Regions from separate parts of the Streptomyces sp. NPDC051018 genome, predicted to be linked through region 3. Evidence: riboswitches for the same ligand, from Rfam matches in the RefSeq annotation. Region 3 holds a riboswitch; each other region holds the start of a gene.
The links. Region 3 has a riboswitch for cyclic di-AMP ahead of ACIBCM_RS24440 (C40 family peptidase). Riboswitches for the same ligand answer to the same signal wherever they lie in the genome.
Positions count from the first base shown of each region.

Region 1: it holds a riboswitch for cyclic di-AMP, as region 3 does, so the genes downstream of both, ACIBCM_RS32925 (M23 family metallopeptidase) here and ACIBCM_RS24440 (C40 family peptidase) in region 3, are expected to answer to the same signal.
Region 2: it holds a riboswitch for cyclic di-AMP, as region 3 does, so the genes downstream of both, ACIBCM_RS32545 (NlpC/P60 family protein) here and ACIBCM_RS24440 (C40 family peptidase) in region 3, are expected to answer to the same signal.
Region 4: it holds a riboswitch for cyclic di-AMP, as region 3 does, so the genes downstream of both, ACIBCM_RS27345 (transglycosylase family protein) here and ACIBCM_RS24440 (C40 family peptidase) in region 3, are expected to answer to the same signal.

Region 1 covers NZ_JBITFN010000030.1:54,588-59,114, forward strand. Annotated here, with positions in the region: gene ACIBCM_RS32910 (MerR family transcriptional regulator) at 1-308, shown strand, start outside; tRNA gene ACIBCM_RS32915 (tRNA-Met) at 406-479, shown strand; gene ACIBCM_RS32920 (PP2C family protein-serine/threonine phosphatase) at 937-2,097, shown strand; cyclic di-AMP (ydaO/yuaA leader) riboswitch at 2,371-2,517, shown strand; gene ACIBCM_RS32925 (M23 family metallopeptidase) at 2,529-3,572, shown strand; gene ACIBCM_RS32930 (PrsW family intramembrane metalloprotease) at 3,932-4,527, opposite strand, start outside.
Region 2 covers NZ_JBITFN010000029.1:61,624-66,150, forward strand. Annotated here, with positions in the region: gene pcrA (DNA helicase PcrA) at 1-1,388, opposite strand, end outside; cyclic di-AMP (ydaO/yuaA leader) riboswitch at 2,039-2,206, shown strand; gene ACIBCM_RS32545 (NlpC/P60 family protein) at 2,208-3,446, shown strand; gene ACIBCM_RS32550 (hypothetical protein) at 3,578-3,931, opposite strand; gene ACIBCM_RS32555 (alpha/beta hydrolase) at 3,981-4,527, opposite strand, start outside.
Region 3 covers NZ_JBITFN010000015.1:94,623-99,149, forward strand. Annotated here, with positions in the region: gene ACIBCM_RS24430 (ABC transporter permease) at 1-23, shown strand, start outside; gene ACIBCM_RS24435 (PASTA domain-containing protein) at 291-746, opposite strand; cyclic di-AMP (ydaO/yuaA leader) riboswitch at 1,552-1,712, shown strand; gene ACIBCM_RS24440 (C40 family peptidase) at 1,716-2,192, shown strand; gene ACIBCM_RS24445 (ATP-binding protein) at 2,445-2,876, opposite strand; gene ACIBCM_RS24450 (helix-turn-helix domain-containing protein) at 3,156-4,013, shown strand; gene ACIBCM_RS24455 (DUF397 domain-containing protein) at 4,176-4,352, shown strand; gene ACIBCM_RS24460 (8-amino-7-oxononanoate synthase) at 4,345-4,527, opposite strand, start outside.
Region 4 covers NZ_JBITFN010000019.1:13,252-17,778, reverse strand. Annotated here, with positions in the region: gene ACIBCM_RS27355 (cytochrome P450) at 1-533, shown strand, start outside; gene ACIBCM_RS27350 (transglycosylase family protein) at 647-1,594, shown strand; cyclic di-AMP (ydaO/yuaA leader) riboswitch at 1,883-2,058, shown strand; gene ACIBCM_RS27345 (transglycosylase family protein) at 2,063-2,785, shown strand; gene eno (phosphopyruvate hydratase) at 3,236-4,522, shown strand.

The DNA.
Region 1 (4,527 bases), on a different contig from region 3:
TCGACGAGAGCCAGAGGCGCGACCACCGGGAGGAGCACGAGGCGATCGCCAGGGACTACGCCCTGGCCCTGAAGGACGGCAGGCCCGCCGACAGCGACGAGGTGCAGGCGATCACCGCCCGGATGTACGAGTGGCAGGCGGCGACGGGCGCCATCGGCGCGCTGAGCAGGGAACATTTCATCGGGCTCGGTGAGATGTACGTCGCCGACGAGCGTTTCGGCGCCAACTACGACAAGTACGGGGAGGGAACGGCCGCCTTCGTCCGGGACGCCATGACGGTCTATGGGGAGCGCCATCTCACCGACTGACCCCCGCCTCCCCGAGCCGGATTCCGGCTTTCGAGGGCCACCGCGTCGAAAATGGGAGTGGATCTTGCTCCGGATGGCGTAGGGTTGTGTTCACCGACGCGGGGTGGAGCAGCTCGGTAGCTCGCTGGGCTCATAACCCAGAGGTCGCAGGTTCAAATCCTGTCCCCGCTACTGAAAGCCGATGGCCCGGCACTCGATGGAGTGCCGGGCCATCGGCGTGTTGTCCCACGGCTTGCCCTCCCCGCCGACGTGTGCCGACGTCACACTCGTCGTCCGTCCCCCGGCGCATGGCCGATCCACGGAGCCCATGACCCTGTACGACGGCGTTGCGCACCCCCGCTCGTGCGGTGTGACAAGGCCCCGGCCCGACGGTCAGCACCTGACGGAACCCGAACCGGAACTGGAGCAGGAACCGGAATCGGAGCCAGAGCCAGAGCTACAAGCGGTAGCCCGTTCCAGACATCGACCCGGTCCAGAACCGGAACCGGAATCGGAACCGGTGGCCGGAGGTCGTGTCCGTACCCCATTCGGCCGATGGCGGCTCGCTCCCCGGCCCGGTTGGGGCGAACCTGGAGGGGGCGCGGTACCGGGCCGCTGCCGCGCGGGCGGACCGGGGAGGAGTGCACCCTTGGCGGACGTGGAGCAGCGCAGTGGATTCGGCGCCCGCCGCTTCCTCCGCGTACTGCCGGTGCTGATGATCGTCGGCGGGGTGACCCATGACCTGCTGGCGCCGGAGAACTTCACCGGCGTGCCGCTGTTCGCCGCGGCCCCGCTGGTCGCGGCCCCCTTCTTCTCCTGGACCAACACCCTGCTGACCGGGATCACGGCGTCCCTCGCGGAGCTGTCGCTGCATCTGTACGACAAGACGCTCACGCAGTCCGCCGGATACACCGAGCTGACCACCGTGGTCACCGTCTCGCTGCTCGCCTTACTGATCAACCGGGTCGTGCGCCGCAGCGGGCAGCGGCTCGCCTCGGCGCGGGTCATCGCCGAGGCCGCGCAGCGCGCCGTGCTGCCCACGCCCGCCGAGGAGATCGGCGGGCTCCAGATCGCCGCGCGGTACGAGGCCGCGCTCGCCGACGCCTTCATCGGGGGCGACCTCTACGCCGTGCAGGACACTCCGCACGGTGTGCGGCTGGTGGTGGGGGACGTACGGGGGAAGGGGCTGGGGGCCGTTGAGACGGTGGCCGTGATCATCGGCGCATTCAGGGAGGCGGCCGAGCAGGAGAGTTCGCTGGAGGGTGTGGCCGAGCGACTGGAACGAGCGCTCGTCCGTGAGGCCAAGAGGCGGGGCAGCCTGGACACGTTCGAGGGGTTCGCCACCGCCGTACTCGCGGAGATCCCACGGGGGCGGGGCGCCGTACGCCTGGTGAACAGGGGTCATCCCGAGCCGCTGATGCTGCACGGTGACGGTCTGCTGGAGGAGCTGGCGCCGCGTGAGCCCGCGCTGCCGCTCGGCATGGGCGAGCTGGGGGAGTGGCCGGACCGGGCCGAGGAGTATCCCCTGCCGGCGGGATCCACCCTGCTGATCTACACGGACGGGCTCTCCGAGGCAAGAAACGCGGCCGGGGTCTTCTACGAGCCCGGCATCCGGCTGGCCGGCCGGATTTTTCCCGGCCCGGGGGAGCTGCTGGACGCCCTGGTCGAGGATGTACGCCGGCATACGGGCGGCGGCGCCACGGACGACATGGCGATGCTGGCCCTCACCCGGGCGGGTGAACGGCAGCCGACACGCCGGAGAACGGTGTCGGTTGTCCCACAGCCGGGAGCGCCGGACGGTCTCCGGTGATGAGGGGCGGGCAACGCCTCGATGAAACTGTTCTCATCCCGGCCCCCGTACTGCGGGTAGTGAAGTACGGCCTTCTGTTCGGCATGTGATGAACCATCAGCGATGTGATGTCGGCCGAGTGGGCATCAAGTCGCCCGACTCCGGTCGCTTGTGTCCCGGTTGGTCCGGCGCCCGGTCACGAGCGATCCACCGGAACGGCTTGGAATCCGGTCCCCGTGTCTATTAACGTTCGATAACGCAGCGCGGTTGTCCCAGCCGTCGTCAGGACGGCGCCGTGCGCGTGCGCCGAATCCCGCAAGGGAACCGGGGAACCACCTTTTGGGGTGAATCGGGCGCCTTCGCACCCTGCGGAGGAACTCGTAGGAGACCTTCCTGCTCCGAACCCGTCAGCTAACCCGGTAGGCGAGAAGGAAGGAAAGGAGAACGCCTCAGTGGCGTCCAACAGTCCTGCCCCGGAGGCACCCGCCAGGTCCGGTGTCTTCAGCCGAGAAGGGGCCGAACGGTCCTTCGGAGAGTGGAACCCCACGGCGGACTCAGTCCGTCCGGTGCGTGGCCGCCACCGTGTCATGAAGCAGCGGGGCGGAATCGCCCGCAGCTCCACGGTGCTCGGTGTCGGGGTGATCGCGGCGGTCGGCGCGGGTGGTATCGCCACCGCGCAGAACAAGCCCGCGGTCTCCATCTCCCTCCCCGACGGCTTCGCGGAGAACCTGCCCGACGGCCTGAAGCCGTCCGAGGACTCCGGTGGCGGTGACGGTGACGCCGGCACCGCGCTCGCCGCGATGGGCACCATCGGCGGCAGCGCTGCCGAGGCCACCGAGGGCGCCGGGACGAGTGACCAGGCCCAGGGCGCCGGTGAGGCCCTGCGCTCCCGCATCCTTCAGCAGGCCGAGCAGCAGCAGTCCCAGGCGGACGCGGAGAAGAAGGCCGCGGAGGAGAGGGCCGCGGCCGAGAAGGCCGCCGCCGAGGCGAGGAAGGCGGAGGCCAAGGCCAGGGCCGAGGCGGAGGCCAAGAAGAAGAAGGCCGAGGCGGAGGCGAAGGCCAAGGCGGAGGCCGAGCGTCTCGCCAAGCTCGCGAAGAGCTTCTCGCTGCCGACCTCCTCGTACACGATCACCTCCTCCTTCGGCCAGTCGGGCTCGCTCTGGTCCTCGGGCCAGCACACCGGCCTCGACTTCGCCGCCCCGACGGGCACCCCCGTCAAGGCCGTGACCAGCGGCACCATCAAGGCTGCGGGCTGGTCCGGGTCGTACGGCTACCGCATCGTGCTGGAGCTGAACGACGGTACGGAGGTGATGTACGCGCACCTGTCGTCCATCAACGCGAGCGCGGGCCAGAAGGTCGGCTCGGGCGAAACGATTGGCCGCGTCGGCGCGACCGGCAATGTGACCGGCGCCCATCTGCACCTCGAGGTCAAGACGCCCGGCGGGAGCACGATCGACCCGGCGTCCTGGCTGCGGAGCAAGGGCCTCACCCTCTGATCCGGCGGGAACTCTCCCTGCCCCGGTGACCGGGAGACACGTCCAGGGCGAGCCGTACCTGAGTCCCTTCCCGTGCTCGTCCCCATCCCTGTCCTCGTGCCTGCGTCCGTCCTCGTGCCTGTACTGTCGTCGGGTCCAGGCAGGGGACGGCGTAACGGACCCACTTCTGCGCGACCCGTACCGCCGAACCGAACGGATCGGTACGGAGTGCCCAACCGTCCGGACCACCTCGATGGCCCGGATCACCGAACTCCGGCAGCCCTGGCGCATACCCCCCGATGCCAGGGCTGCCGGTGCCGTACCCTCTCCCACTTCCGCCCCCTCGGCCGCTCCCGTACGAGCCGTGGGGGCACACCGGCTCAGATGCGGTACGGGTTGAACCCCTCGTAGTCGCGGTGCGGGGGCGGCACCCACACCCGTCCCGTCGCGCGGGCCGCGTAGGTCAGCGCCGGGCCCGCCATCCCCTTGCGCTGCCACATGTGGTGCAGCAGTTCCTGCTCCCGCTCGGTGAAGTCCGGGTCCGCGGCACCCCGCTCGGCCCGGTGGCGCAGAAACGCCAGCGAGGTCGCGAACCGCTGGTACTCCGCCACCGCGTGCGCCGCGCCCGGTCCGTGCGTACGCCGGGCGATCTCCCGCGCGGTCCTGCGGGCCTTCATGGACGACAGGGCCGGCGGCTCGTTGGGTGACAGCCAGCCGGCGGCCGCGTAGGCGGGCAGCTGGGCGGAGATCGTGCGCAGTTCGCGCTGCCGGGACCAGATCGTCAGCCAGGTGAGCAGTCCGAAGACGGGGACCATGAACACCCCGTACACCACATAGAAGCCCCAGGGGCCGAGCAGCGAGGCCGAGCCGTTCCACACCGCGTGCATGCCGATCGCCAGCACGAGTCCGGTGAGCGGCAGCGCGATCCGCCGCACCCGCGCGCGCCGCGCCGCCAGGGCGGCGAGACCGAAACCCA
Region 2 (4,527 bases), on a different contig from region 3:
TCCTTGCGCTCGTAGAAGCGGACACCGCCGACGACCTTGTAGGGCAGGCCGACGCGGATGAAGATCTCCTCGAAGACACGGGACTGGGCGTTCGTACGGTAGAAGACGGCCACGTCGCCCGCCTTCGCGTCGCCCGCGTCGGTGAGCCGGTCGATCTCGTCGGCGACGAACTGGGCCTCGTCGTGCTCGGTGTCGGCGACATAGCCGGTGATCTGCGCGCCCGCGCCCGCGTTGGTCCACAGGTTCTTGGGGCGGCGGCTCTCATTGCGCTCGATGACGGCGTTGGCGGCGGACAGGATCGTCTGTGTGGAGCGGTAGTTCTGCTCCAGCAGGATGGTCGTCGCCTGGGGGTAGTCCTCCTCGAACTGGAGGATGTTCCGGATGGTCGCCCCGCGGAAGGCGTAGATCGACTGGTCGGCGTCGCCGACGACACACAGCTCGGCGGGCGGCAGATCCTCGTATCCGGTGCCCACCAGTTCGCGTACGAGGGTGTACTGGGCGTGGTTGGTGTCCTGGTACTCGTCGACGAGGACATGACGGAAGCGCCGCCGGTAGTGCTCGGCGACGTCCGGGAACGCCTGGAGGAGATGGACGGTCGTCATGATGATGTCGTCGAAGTCCAGGGCGTTGGCCTCACGCAGCCGCGCCTGGTACATCCGGTACGCCTCGGCGAGCGTCTTCTCGAAGCCGCCCCCGGAGCCGGCGGCCTGGTCGGCGTAACTCTCCTCGTCGATCAGCTCGTTCTTCAGATTAGAGATCTGGGCGCTGAAGGACTTGGGCGGGAACTTCTTGGGATCCAGGTCCAGATCACGGCAGACCAGGGCCATCAGCCGCTTGGAGTCGGCCGCGTCGTAGATCGAGAACGACGAGGTGAAGCCGAGCTTCTTGGACTCGCGGCGCAGGATACGGACGCAGGCGCTGTGGAACGTCGAGACCCACATCGCGTTGGCGCGCGGGCCGACGAGCTGCTCGACGCGCTCCTTCATCTCACCGGCGGCCTTGTTGGTGAAGGTGATCGCCAGTATCTGCCCGGGGTGGACGCTGCGGGTCGCCAGGAGGTGGGCGATCCGGTGGGTGAGCACCCGGGTCTTCCCGGATCCGGCCCCGGCGACGATGAGCAGGGGGGAGCCGGTGTGCACGACGGCGGCGCGCTGCTGTTCGTTCAGCCCGTCGAGCAGGGCTTCGGGGTCCACGACCGTCCGGGGCGCGCCGTCGCGGTGGTACGCGCCTCTGGCGGGGGGTACGTCGAACGCGCCCTGGAAGAGATCGTCCGGAATCTCCTCCCGGGCCGGGCCCCCGGGACCCTCGTGGTCCTCGGGCGGCGGCGGGGGCTCCTCCGGGGTGCGCCGGAGGTTCGCCAGGAAGTCTTCGTCAAAGAGGCTGCTCATCGCTCTCCGAGTTTATGCCTCGGCACTGACAGCCCGCCGCCGCATCGGCCGCGGGGCCGCCGGGAGGCGTCAGGACACGGTGATCACACCGGTACGGCCCGGTCGTTGCGTACTGTACGCACCCGGGGACCGTACGGATACGGGCATACGGACATGCCGCCGGCACGGGCCTCGTGGAGCACGGCCCCGCCCCCGGTGACGGGTCCGGTGAGGCGGGCGGGGGGACGCGGGTCCGGTAAGGCGGGCGGGCTCCGGGCGAGGCGCCTCCGGGCGGGGCAGGCGTGCCGGGCGGGACGGCTCCGGGGAGGCGCGACGGGCATACCGCGGCCGGCACCGCGATACGACCGCCATCACGGCTGCCACCACCACCGCCACGGCCGTGACCAGCGGTGATCGTGTCCTCGTCCGGGTCCCCGGAGGGCGGCTCCGCCGTCACGCGGATACGGTTCCGGGAGCCCCCGCGCCCGCGCACCCGGGGTGGCCGGGCGACCTCTTTCGGTCATCGGCCGGGCGTCCCCGCGCCCGTGCACCCTCGACGCCAAGGTCACAGAAAAGTATCGGGAATATCGAACATCGGCCTTCACCGCGGCCACACGGTTGCTAGCGTGCTCGATCAGGCGGCCCGTACCCCCACGGCGATCCACGCCAAGCGGGCGGCCACGTCGAATTCGGGCTTCCCCCAAGGAAGTTCGAAACCGGGGACCCACCATGCACAACCGGGGTGAATCGGACTGGCCTGAAATGACTGGTCCGTAGGGCGACCTTCCGTTCCGCCCGAACCCGACAGCTAACCCGGTAGGCGGTCAACGGAAGAAGGAGATGCCGGCGTTGGCGTCGCATCGCAAGCCCCGCAGTCTTACCGCGCTCACCTCGAAACCCCTGACGGCCGCCGGTATCACCTCCGCGGCACTCGCGTCCGTCGGTCTGCTGTCGGCGGGGAACGCCTCCGCCGCGCCGGACGCGCCGGAGCCGAAGCCCTCCGTCGAGGAGGTGCAGAAGAAGGTCGACGACCTCTACCGGCAGGCGGGGACCGCGACCCAGGAGTTCAACAGGGCCAAGGAGGCGACCGCCGAGAAGCGGCGCGAGGTGGACCGGCTGCTCGACGACACGGCGAAGCGCGCGGACAGACTGAACGAGTCCCGCCGGACACTCGGCTCCTACGCCGCGGCCCAGTACCGCACGGGCGCGGTCAGCCCGACCGCCGCGCTGATGTTCGCGGACAGCCCGCAGCAGTTCTTCGACCAGAACCACTTGATGGACCGGATGACGGACCGTCAGCGCGAGGTCATAGCCGACTACGAGACCCAGCGGACCGAGGCCGCCGAGCAGCGGGAGCGGGCCGCGCGGAGCCTGGAATCACTCGCGGAGTCGCAGGAGACCCTGCGCAACGGCAAGCAGCGGGTGCAGGCGAAGCTGGCCGAGGCGCGCTCGCTGCTGTCGAAGCTGACGGCCGAGGAGAAGGCCCGGCTCGCGGCGATCGAGCGCGAGAAGGAGGCCGAGGCCCGCCGCCGGGCCGAGGCCAAGGCCGAGCAGGAGGCCCGGGAGCGGCAGCGGGCTCAGGAGGAGCGCAAGCGCCTGGAGAAGCAGCGCGAGCAGAGCGGGCAGCCCGGCAGCGGCACGGGCTCCGGCACGGGAAGCGGCTCCGGTACGGGATCCGGCTCGGGTACGGGCCAGGGGTCACGGCCGGGACCGGGCTCCGGCAGCTCCACCGCCAAGGCCGGCAAGGTCCTCTCCTTCGCCCGCGCCCAGCTCGGCAAGCCGTACGTCTGGGGCGCGGCCGGGCCCAGCTCGTACGACTGCTCCGGGCTGACACAGGCGGCCTGGAAGTCGGCGGGCGTGACCCTCCCGCGCACCACCTGGGACCAGGTGAAGACCGGCACCCGGGTGGCGACCAAGGATCTGCGCCCCGGTGACCTGGTCTTCTTCTACGACGACACCAGCCATGTCGGTATCTACACGGGCGGCGGCAAGATGATCCACGCGCCGAAACCCGGCGCGAAGGTCCGCGAGGAGTCGATCTTCTCCATGCCGATCCACAGCAGCGTGCGCCCCGCCTGACGCCGGCGCGTGCCCGGGACCGGTCGCGGTCGGATCCGCCCGTACACCGTCGTCCGTAGATACCCGCGTATGCCCGCGCAGGCCCGCGGACGTCCGTGCCCCTCGCCTCGCCGTGCCCGCGGCGGGGCGGCTCAGGTCCAGAGGGTCGCGATGAAGATGTTCACCATCGTGAGGCCGCCGACCGCGCCGAACAGGGCCTTGTCCACCGTTTCCTCGTCCCGCTTGACGTACACCAGGCCCAGGATCACCACCAGCACCGCCATCTTGACGCCGATCTTGACGTTGTTGACCGTCTGGTCGTCCGCCTGGTTCAGCCCGACCAGCGCCACTCCCGTGACCAGCATCGTCAGCGCGCCGTGGAGCATGCCCGGGGTGAAGCGGGCCGTGCCCTGCCCCATCGTCTTCATCTGGGTGAGGAAGCCGCCCAGCAGGGCCGCGATGCCGATGATGTGCAGGGCCACGAAGACATTGATGAGTACGTCCATGTGGCGGAGCCTAACCTCCCCATTTCGCCCCTCTCAGGGCAGGTGACCCTCAGCCGGGACCTCGGCCGTGGAGCCCGTGACCCTCACCCCGGACATCGGCCCTGGAACCCGTGATCCCCACCGGCGCCCAGGCCCCGGAGCCCGTGGGCCTTCCCGGAGCAACGGCGTCCGGGAGGCCGCCCGGGACATCGGCGGGGCCGCCCCCGGGTGTCCGCCGCGCCCCGCTCCCGCCGCCCCGGTCCGCCAGGCCCATCCGCCGCGTCAGCCACTCGAAGAGATACGGGACCTGCGCCTTCCACACCCAGGTCGAGTGCCCGCCCTTGACGGCCCGCAGATCCACCCTCGTCGGCGGCTCGGCCTCCGCCCTGAGCGCGAGACCGGGCAGATAGCCGTCCGCGCCCTGCCCCACCGCCAGCAGGGAAACGGGAGGCGGTTCCGCCGCCGCCCGCAGAATGTTCAGAACGTCGTTCTCACGGCGCAGCTCCGGATCGTCCCCGGTGAGCGAGGACTGCTCCGCGGCCGGATCGTTGTAGCCGGACAGGCTGACGGCGGCGGAGTAGCGGTCGGGGTGGGCGAGGGCCAGCTCGGCCGCGCCG
Region 3 (4,527 bases):
CCACCCCGGCCCCGGTCGGCTGAGCCCAAAGGACAGGCCCGACACCCGCCGACGGCCGTGCGGCCGTCGGCGGGTGTCGGGCCTCCGCCCGTGTACGGCTCCGCTGTACGGGTGCCCTCGTCGCCCCTCGCACGGAACCCCCGTACGACGCGGTCGATCCGTTCGTCCGGCTCCGCACGGGCTCGCGTCACCGGACACCCGCAGGCCGCTCCCCGGCTCACTCGCCGGTCGGTTCACGACAGCCCATGGGACAGACGGCCGATTCAGCGGCTCGGAGCCGCCCCAGGACGTCAGGGGCAGGTTTCCTCGAGCTTCACCGTGCCGAAGTTCAGCTCGGTGTCGACCGACACGACGCTGCCCGCCTTCGGATCCTGGCTGCACACCTTCCAGTTGCGGTCCCAGACCTGGTTGCGCCCCTCACCCGTGCTGTCGTGCGAGGTCATCAGGTAGAAGCCCGTCTCCTGGGCCGAGTCCTGGGCCGCCTGGAGGCCCATGCCGATGAAGTTGGGCAGGGGCTTTCTCTCCGGCTTCTTCGCGGTGTCGCCGACGGGCTTCGCCGTGACCGTCCTGGTGACCGTGGGTCCGGGCGGCGCTTTGGCCCCCGCCGCGGCCGGCGCGGTGACCGTGGCGGTCGCGGTGGCGGTCGGCGCGGCCCCGGCGTCGCCCGCCTTCTGGGTACCGCCGTTCCCCGCCGCGCCGATGCCGATACCGATGAGGAAGAGGAAGGCGCCCGCGGGGACGATCACACGCTTGCGCGCCCATCCCGGCCGCTTCCCGGGCGCCGGGCCCCCTGCCTGCCGCTGCCCCCACTGCCCCGTCGGTTGCCCATGCGGCTGCTGACCCCAGCTCACGTATCCCCCCAAAGGATGATTGCCGAAGGCCCGACCGTAGTGGTGCCGATTCCCCTCCGGCGGGACGTACTTTCCGGTAGTGACGCAGTTGTGATCAATCGGCCGGGACGCCGTATTGCTCCACCCCGGGCGGCCGCGCCCGTCACGACAGAACATGCCCTGACCATGGATTTCCCCCGCACAGCCACTCGCCGGCCGTGCGACCGCGCCGCGGACGCACGGGAGCCCCCACACCGCCGGGGCGAGAGCGAGGTCCACGCGGCCACGCACGGCGGGGCGTTGAGGATTCTCGACGGCGAATACGCCAAAAGGGAGCATTCCGGACGGCACTTCCATCGGATCCCGCCCGTCGGCGGAATCGGTGGCAACTGTCAACCGCTGGTTGAGTACCAGTAATGGTCCCCCAATTGATGTAGTCGCTTCCCGGCGAGCGGCTACGGTCGAGTTGCGCATGCCAACCGGCAAGCAAGCGGAGCGCCTTGCTCCTTCGCTGGTACGGGCCTCCTCGGCCGTCGAGTTCCGATGCCTGTAGACGGCACGTCCACCCGAACAGCCCATTCGTGTTGAAACTCACATATCGCCGTTTTGGCTCGGAATTCCGCCTCGCCGTAGGTCAAGATCCCTGGGACGACAAGCCCCCGTCACCTCGGCGGGGCGGTCCGGACGGACGCCGAGTCCTGCCGCTGTTCCGGACGACTGGTCGACAGGAGTGCTTCGGCAGGAGTGGAGGACCCGAGCATTACGGGACAGCCGGAACCGTCCGGATCCGTTCCTCGGGGTGAAGCCGCGCCAGCGCGGCCGGGCACCTTCGTCCGCCCGAACCCGACAGGTCATCCTTCACAGGCGGCTGACGAAGGGTTGCGCATGAGTGCGCAGATGAACGTCCCGTTTCTGATCAGCCGGGCGGGCGCCGTTTCGGCCCTGACCCTCGCCGCGCTCGGCGGCTCCCTGCTCGTGCCGGGCGGCACGTCCGAGGCACAAGCGGCCACGGCACACGCGGGGAAGGCGCTCAAGATCGCGGCGTCGAAGAAGGGGGCCCCGTACAAGTACGGCGCCGTGGGCCCCTCGCGCTTCGACTGCTCGGGCCTCACGCTCTACTCGTACAAGAAGGCGGGCAAGAAGCTGCCACGGACCGCCCAGCAGCAGTACAACTCGACCCGCAAGGTCTCGGCATCCAGCCGGCAGGTGGGGGATCTGGTCTTCTTCCACTCGGGCAAGAGGGTCTACCACGTGGGCATCTACGCCGGAAAGGGAAAGATCTGGCACTCCCCCAAGACGGGGTCGTGGGTGAAGCTGGACAAGATCTGGAGCAAGAGCGTCTGGTACGGACGGGTGCGCTGACCGTCTGCCGTCAGCAGCCGTAAGCCGGTCGCCGGGTGTCCCCGGTGGCCGGCGTACCGGCGTGAACGCGCCGTTTTCGAAAGGGCTCCCGGCAGGTGCCCCGGCCTCCCCGGGCCCGGGACACACGGCGTCCCGGGGGCTCGGCGCACTGCGCCGCCCGCCCCTTCGGCCGCGCGGCGGGAACCCGGCCCCGGGATGCGCGCCGCGCTGCTCCCTGCGCCCAGCCGACAGCCGGACCACCCGGCCGGGTGATCAGTTCCGTACGGCCGCGGTCCACGGCAGGGCGATCCAGACGGTCTTGCCGCCCTCGGGGGTGGGGGTGACCGAGAGCCGTCCGCCCGACTGCGCGGTGAGGCTGCGGATGATGACCATCCCCCGCCCGTTGTCCTGCCGTACCGCCGCGGGCAGCCGCTGGGGCCAGCGCGGGTGACTGTCCGTCACCCCGATGCGCAGCTCCTCGTCCCGCTCCAGCGTCAGATCCACCGTGAAGGTGGGCGACTGGCCGAAGGTGTGCTGGACCGCATTGGTGGTGAGCTCCGAGACGATCAGCCGGACCGTGTCGACGGTCTCGCTGCCGGCGGGCAGACCCCACTCGGATACGACGTCGGTGACATACCTCCGTGCCACCGACACCGAAGCGGGATCGCTCGGCAGAGTGATGGATGCTTCCTGTTGATCTGCCATGGCGACGCTGTCCCTTTCCCACCGCGGCCGTGCTCCGACTTCGTAGCGGATGGAGTGCGCTGGGCGGCCACGGATTGCGCTTCGCGCCAGACTGCCACTCATCGCGCCGCCGCGAGTGGTGATCCACCAAGATATGCATATATCTGTCGCCCAAAGCGGTGAACTCTGCCGCGCGAAACCGCGTTTGGACCCACACTCACAACTCTGTCCGACGGTCCGGCGCGACCGGCCGTAAGGCCGGCGCCGGACCGTGGATCAACCGAGCGGAAGGAATCCCCGATGCAGCACGGCCCCGCGGTGCGCCGCCGCAAACTGGGCGAAGAACTCCGCAAGCTGCGCCATGCGGCGGGGCTGACCAGCCGCAGCGCCGGGGCGCTGGCCGGCTGGCACCAGTCGAAGGTGAGCCGGATCGAGACCGGCGCCAGCGGTGTCAAGGCCACCGATGTCCGGCTGCTCCTCGATGTGTACGAGGTCGACGACCCCCGTCTGCGGACGCTGCTGGAGACACTCGCGGGCGCGGCAGGCGGCTCGGGCACGCCCTGGTGGTACGCGTACCGGGGGCTGCTGCCGCCCGAGTACCGCGACTTCATCTCCCTGGAGGCCCAGGCGTGCTCGGTGCGCACGCTGGAGACCTCGGTGGTGCCGGGGCTGCTCCAGACCCCGGCGTACGCGCGGGCGGTGACCCGGGCGACGCTGGAGGATCTGCCGGAGGCGACCGTCGAATCGCTGGCGGAGGTGCGGATCACCCGGCAGGCGGTGCTGCGCGCGAGGGATCCGCTGAAGCTCCGGGTCGTCCTCGACGAGGCGGCGCTGCGACGGCAGGTCGGGGGGCCGCGGGTGATGCGGGAGCAGCTGAGGGAGCTGGTCCGCTCGGCCCGGCTTCCGCATGTACGGCTCCAGGTGCTGCCGTTCTCCGTCGGCGCTTATGTCGGACTCGCCAGCTCTTTCGTTATCTTCTCCTTTCCGAACACTTCTGATCTGGATGTGGTCGTTCTTGACCACTTGACGAGTAGCCTCCATCTGGAGCGGGCAGAAGACCGTGAGGTGTACAGCGCCGCCTTCACGACCATGCAGGCGCGTGCCCTGTCCGCGGTGGATTCCCTGGATCTCATCGCCACGCTCATGGATGACGCTTAGGGAGGCTCCATGTCCGATCGCCTCGCGCACATCGACCCCGCACTCGCCCGTGTATCCGCCGACTCCGCAGCCGCCGCCCCGGCGCACGTCTCTCCCGCAACACCGGGCCCGGTGTCCGCCCCTCACCCGTACGGCGCCCCCGTGAACCACGACAGCGTCTTAATGTGGCGGCGCAGCAGCCGCAGCACCGGCATGAACAACTGCGTCGAGGCGGCCAGGCTCCCCGACGACACCCTGGCCGTACGGGACTCCAAGAAGGTGTCCCGGCGGCCGCTGCGCTTCTCGCCGCGGGCCTGGGACCGCTTTGTGATCGCGGTCGGCGCGGGGAGCGTCAGCTGACCGGCGCGGCCCCGCTGAGAGCCCCGGTGAAGGCCCCGGGCGGAGCCGTCCGCACCACGGTCGCGACCGCCCACCGGGCCTGACGGTCGGTCACATCGGCGCGGGCCGTCAGCCGGAGCCGTGAGACCCCGTCCGGCACCGACGGCGGACGGAAGCAGCCGACTGCCAGTCCCTG
Region 4 (4,527 bases), on a different contig from region 3:
TCCTCCTCTTCGCCGGTTTTGAGACGACCGTGAACCTCATTGGAAATGGCGTCTATGCCCTACTTCGCCACCCGGAGCAGCGAGCCCGTCTCCAGGCGTCCCTCGACGCGGGGGAGGCCGGTCTGCTGGAGACGGCGGTGGAGGAACTGCTGCGCTACGACGGGCCCGTCGAGATGGCGACCTGGCGCTTCGCGACGGAGGCGCTGACCATCGGCGGCCGGGAGATCGCCGCGGGTGATCCCGTACTGGTCGTGCTGGCGGCGGCCGACCGCGACCCGGAGAAGTTCGGCCGGCCCGATGTCCTCGACCTCTCCCGGAGTGACAATCAGCACCTCGGATACGGGCACGGCATCCACTACTGTCTGGGCGCGCCCCTGGCCCGGCTGGAGGGGCAGACGGCGATCGCGACCCTGCTGCGGCGGCTGCCCGACCTGAGGCTGACGGGGGATCCGGCGGATTTGCGCTGGCGTGGCGGCCTGATCATGCGTGGACTGCGCACCCTGCCCGTGGAGTTCGCGAACCGATACAACTGACGGAAAGTCAATTCCGTGACTCGGGCGTGATCTGCACATCATCGACTTGTGACAGACGTTCGGGTGCCGCTACCTTTCACCCCCGTCCCGGGTGTCACGTGAAAGGCAACTGCATGCTCTCCGGAAATGGTCGCCATCGCCGTCCCCGTCAGGCCCCTGCCATCGTCGTCGCCGCGGGGGTGACGGGATCCGCCATCGCGATCCCCCTCCTCGGCGCGGGCTCGGCGTCCGCGGTCGACGGGGCGGTGTGGGACCGGGTCGCGGAGTGCGAGAGCGCGGGCCTGTGGAGCGCGAACACCGGCAACGGCTACTACGGCGGACTCCAGTTCTCCCAGCAGGTCTGGGAGGACTTCGGCGGTACGGAGTACGCGGCCCGGCCCGATCTCGCCAGCCGCTCCCAGCAGATAGCCGTCGCGGAGAAGGTCCTTGCCGCGCAGGGTCCCCAGGCGTGGCCGTCGTGCGGCACGCTCGCGGGGCTGGCGCCCGGTGGCACCGATACGGGGGCGGCGGTCGACCCCGGGCCCGCGCCCGCACCCTCCGGTACCCCGTCCGGCGCTCCCTCCGGCACCCCGGCTCCCGGGCAGAAGGCCCCCGGAGAGCAGAAGGCGCCCGGGGCGAAGGCACCGGGAAAGAAGACGCCCGCACCGGGGGCGACGGCCCCGGCCGCGCCCGGCGGCGGCAGCGCGGGCAGCGGTACGCCCGGCGCCGAGCCCGCGCCCGAGGCGACCGGCTCCTCCTCCGCCGACCCGGCCGACCCCACCGCGCCCACCGGCCCGGGTGGTGCGGACAAGAGCCGTGGAACGGACGGCGATCGCGCCTCGCGGAGCGACTCCGCGGCCCGCCCCGGCGCCAACGACCAGAAGCAGACGGGCGGTACCGGCGCCGCGGAGGTCCCGCCCCTCACCTACACGGTCAAGCCCGGCGACAACCTCTGGGCCATCGCGGAGGAGAAGAAGCTGGAGGGCGGCTGGCCCGCGCTCTACGAGACCAACCGGGAGACCGTCGGCGCCGATCCGGACCTCATCCTTCCCGGTCAGAGCCTTGAACTGGGCTCGGAGTAGCGGGAATCCACCCGGAAATCGCGCCCCGGTTCACACCTCTTTGTCCGATTCTGCGCAAGTGAGACATGGGTCTCTTTGCCGAATCCGGCCCATCCCGTCCGGCGGAATGTTTCATTCCGTACTCGACCTGCGGAAACGCGGGTTGTGGCAGTGGCGGGATGGGCGGTTTTTCCCTGATGGGCCTCTTTGAACATCCGGGACAGGTGTGCCTACGGTCTGAACCGCTCGCCACCGCGGGCACCGTCGACCGTCACGCCGAATCCTGCCGTCGGTCGGGGGGAACAGTCGTCGCTCAGAGCGCCGAAGGCAGGAGCGGGGGACCCAAGGTAAGTGCCGGACCCGTCCGTCGAGGATGAACGACGGGCACCCGGCTCGGGGTGAAGCCGCGCGCCAGGACGCGCGGCCGGGCAACTCACTTGGCCCGAACCCGACAGCTCACCTCGCAGGCGTCGGTGAGGAGATCGTTCCATGCTGTTTTCCAGCAAGGGCAAGCACCGCCGCCCGTCCAAGGCCGCCAAGATCGTCGCGTTCGCCGGCATCACCGGTGCCGCCGTCGCCGCACCGCTGATCGGCGCCACCTCCGCCTCCGCCGCCACCGCCTCCGAGTGGGACCGGGTCGCCCAGTGCGAGTCCGGCGGCAACTGGTCCATCAACACCGGCAACGGTTACTACGGCGGCCTCCAGTTCTCGTCCTCCACCTGGGCCGCGTTCGGCGGGACCGCGTACGCCCCCAACGCCCACCAGGCGTCCAAGTCGCAGCAGATCGAGATCGCCGAGAAGGTCCTCGCGGGCCAGGGCAAGGGTGCCTGGCCGAGCTGTGGTGTGGGCCTGTCCAACTCCGCGTACACGGGCTCCTCCAGCTCCGGCTCCTCGCAGCAGTCCCAGTCGCAGTCCCAGTCCCAGTCCCACCAGCAGTCGAAGCCCGCGCAGAAGCGCGCCGAGGCCCCGACCACCCGCTCCGAGCGCTCCCACGCCCCGGCGCAGCAGCAGGAGTCCCCGAAGCCCGCCGCCAAGGCCAAGGGCTTCCAGAAGGGTGACGGCGAGTACGAGGTCAAGGCCGGCGACACCCTGAGCAAGATCGCCGAGGCGAAGAACGTCGACGGCGGCTGGCAGAAGCTGTTCGAGCTGAACAAGGACATCGTGGACGACGCCGATGTCATCTACCCGGGCCAGCAGCTCCACCTGAGCTGACCCCGCACTCCGCACGGCATCCGCCGACCGCACAGGCACCCGCCCGGAGCACGGAGCCCCGTCCCCCGGCGGGGCACCTGTCCGCGGCACGGCACCTGTCCGCGGCACGCACCCGCCCCCGGCGGGGCACCGGAGCACCCCGGTCCGACGCGCTTCCCCCGTACGCGCCGGACCGGGGTTTTCCCGTGATCCGCCCGAGCCGCCGGGCGGACGGGATGCCCGCGCCCCCGCCGCGTACATCTCCCGGAGCGGTCCCGGTACCCCCGCGACGGGCCTTACCGATGGGTAGTGATCACCCGTCCGCCCGTCCTTTTCTCCCTCGCCGACGCGCTTCACGCCGTTTTTCGTCCCAGGGAGCGGGCAGCGACAGGGCCACGACCCCCGGCCGGTTAGGCTCGTGCCGCAAGGCCGATGAGGCCCTGCACTTCCAGCGTCACATCCCAGAAGGAGATGCTCGTGCCGTCCATCGACGTCGTCGTAGCCCGGGAAATCCTGGACTCCCGAGGCAATCCCACGGTCGAGGTCGAGGTCGGCCTCGACGACGGAAGCACCGGCCGTGCCGCCGTTCCCTCCGGTGCCTCCACCGGAGCGTTCGAGGCCCTTGAGCTGCGCGACGGTGACAAGGACCGTTACCAGGGCAAGGGCGTCGAGAAGGCCGTCCTCGCCGTCATCGAGCAGATCGGCCCGGAGCTGGTCGGCTACGACGCCACCGAGCAGCGCCTGATCGACCAGGCGATGTTCGACCTGGACGCCACCCCGGACAAGTCCTCGCTCGGCGCCAACGCCATCCTCGGTGTCTCCCTCGCCGTGGCGCACGCCGCGTCCGAGGCGTCCGACCTGCCGCTCTTCCGCTACCTCGGCGGCCCGAACGCGCATCTGCTGCCCGTTCCGATGATGAACATCCTCAACGGCGGCTCGCACGCCGACTCCAATGTGGACATCCAGGAGTTCATGATCGCGCCGATCGGCGCGGAGTCCTTCTCCGAGGCCCTGCGCTGGGGCACCGAGGTCTACCACACCCTCAAGAAGGTCCTGAAGCAGAAGGGCCTGTCCACCGGCCTCGGCGACGAGGGCGGCTTCGCGCCGAACCTCGACTCCAACCGCGCCGCGCTCGACCTCATCCTCGAAGCGATCAAGGAAGCCGGGTACGCCCCCGGCAGGGAGATCGCGCTCGCGCTCGACGTCGCCGCGTCCGAGTTCTACAAGGACGGCGCCTACGAGTTCGAGGGCAAGTCCCGCTCGGCCGCCGAGATGACCGAGTACTACGAGGAGCTGGCCGCGGCCTACCCGCTGGTCTCCATCGAGGACCCGCTGTTCGAGGACGACTGGGAGGGCTGGAAGGTCCTCACCGAGCGCCTCGGCTCCAAGGTCCAGATTGTCGGCGACGACCTCTTCGTGACCAACCCGGAGCGCCTGGCCCGGGGCATCGAGGACGGCGCCGCCAACGCCCTCCTCGTCAAGGTCAACCAGATCGGCTCGCTCACCGAGACCCTGGACGCCGTCGAGCTGGCCCAGCGCAACGGTTTCAAGTGCATGATGTCCCACCGCTCCGGTGAGACCGAGGACGTCACCATCGCCGACCTCGCCGTCGCCACCAACTGCGGCCAGATCAAGACCGGCGCCCCGGCCCGCTCCGAGCGCGTCGCCAAGTACAACCAGCTGCTGCGCATCGAGGAGATCCTCGACGACGCGGCGGTCTACGCGGGGCGCAGCGCGTTCCCCCGCTTCAAGGGCTGATCCGG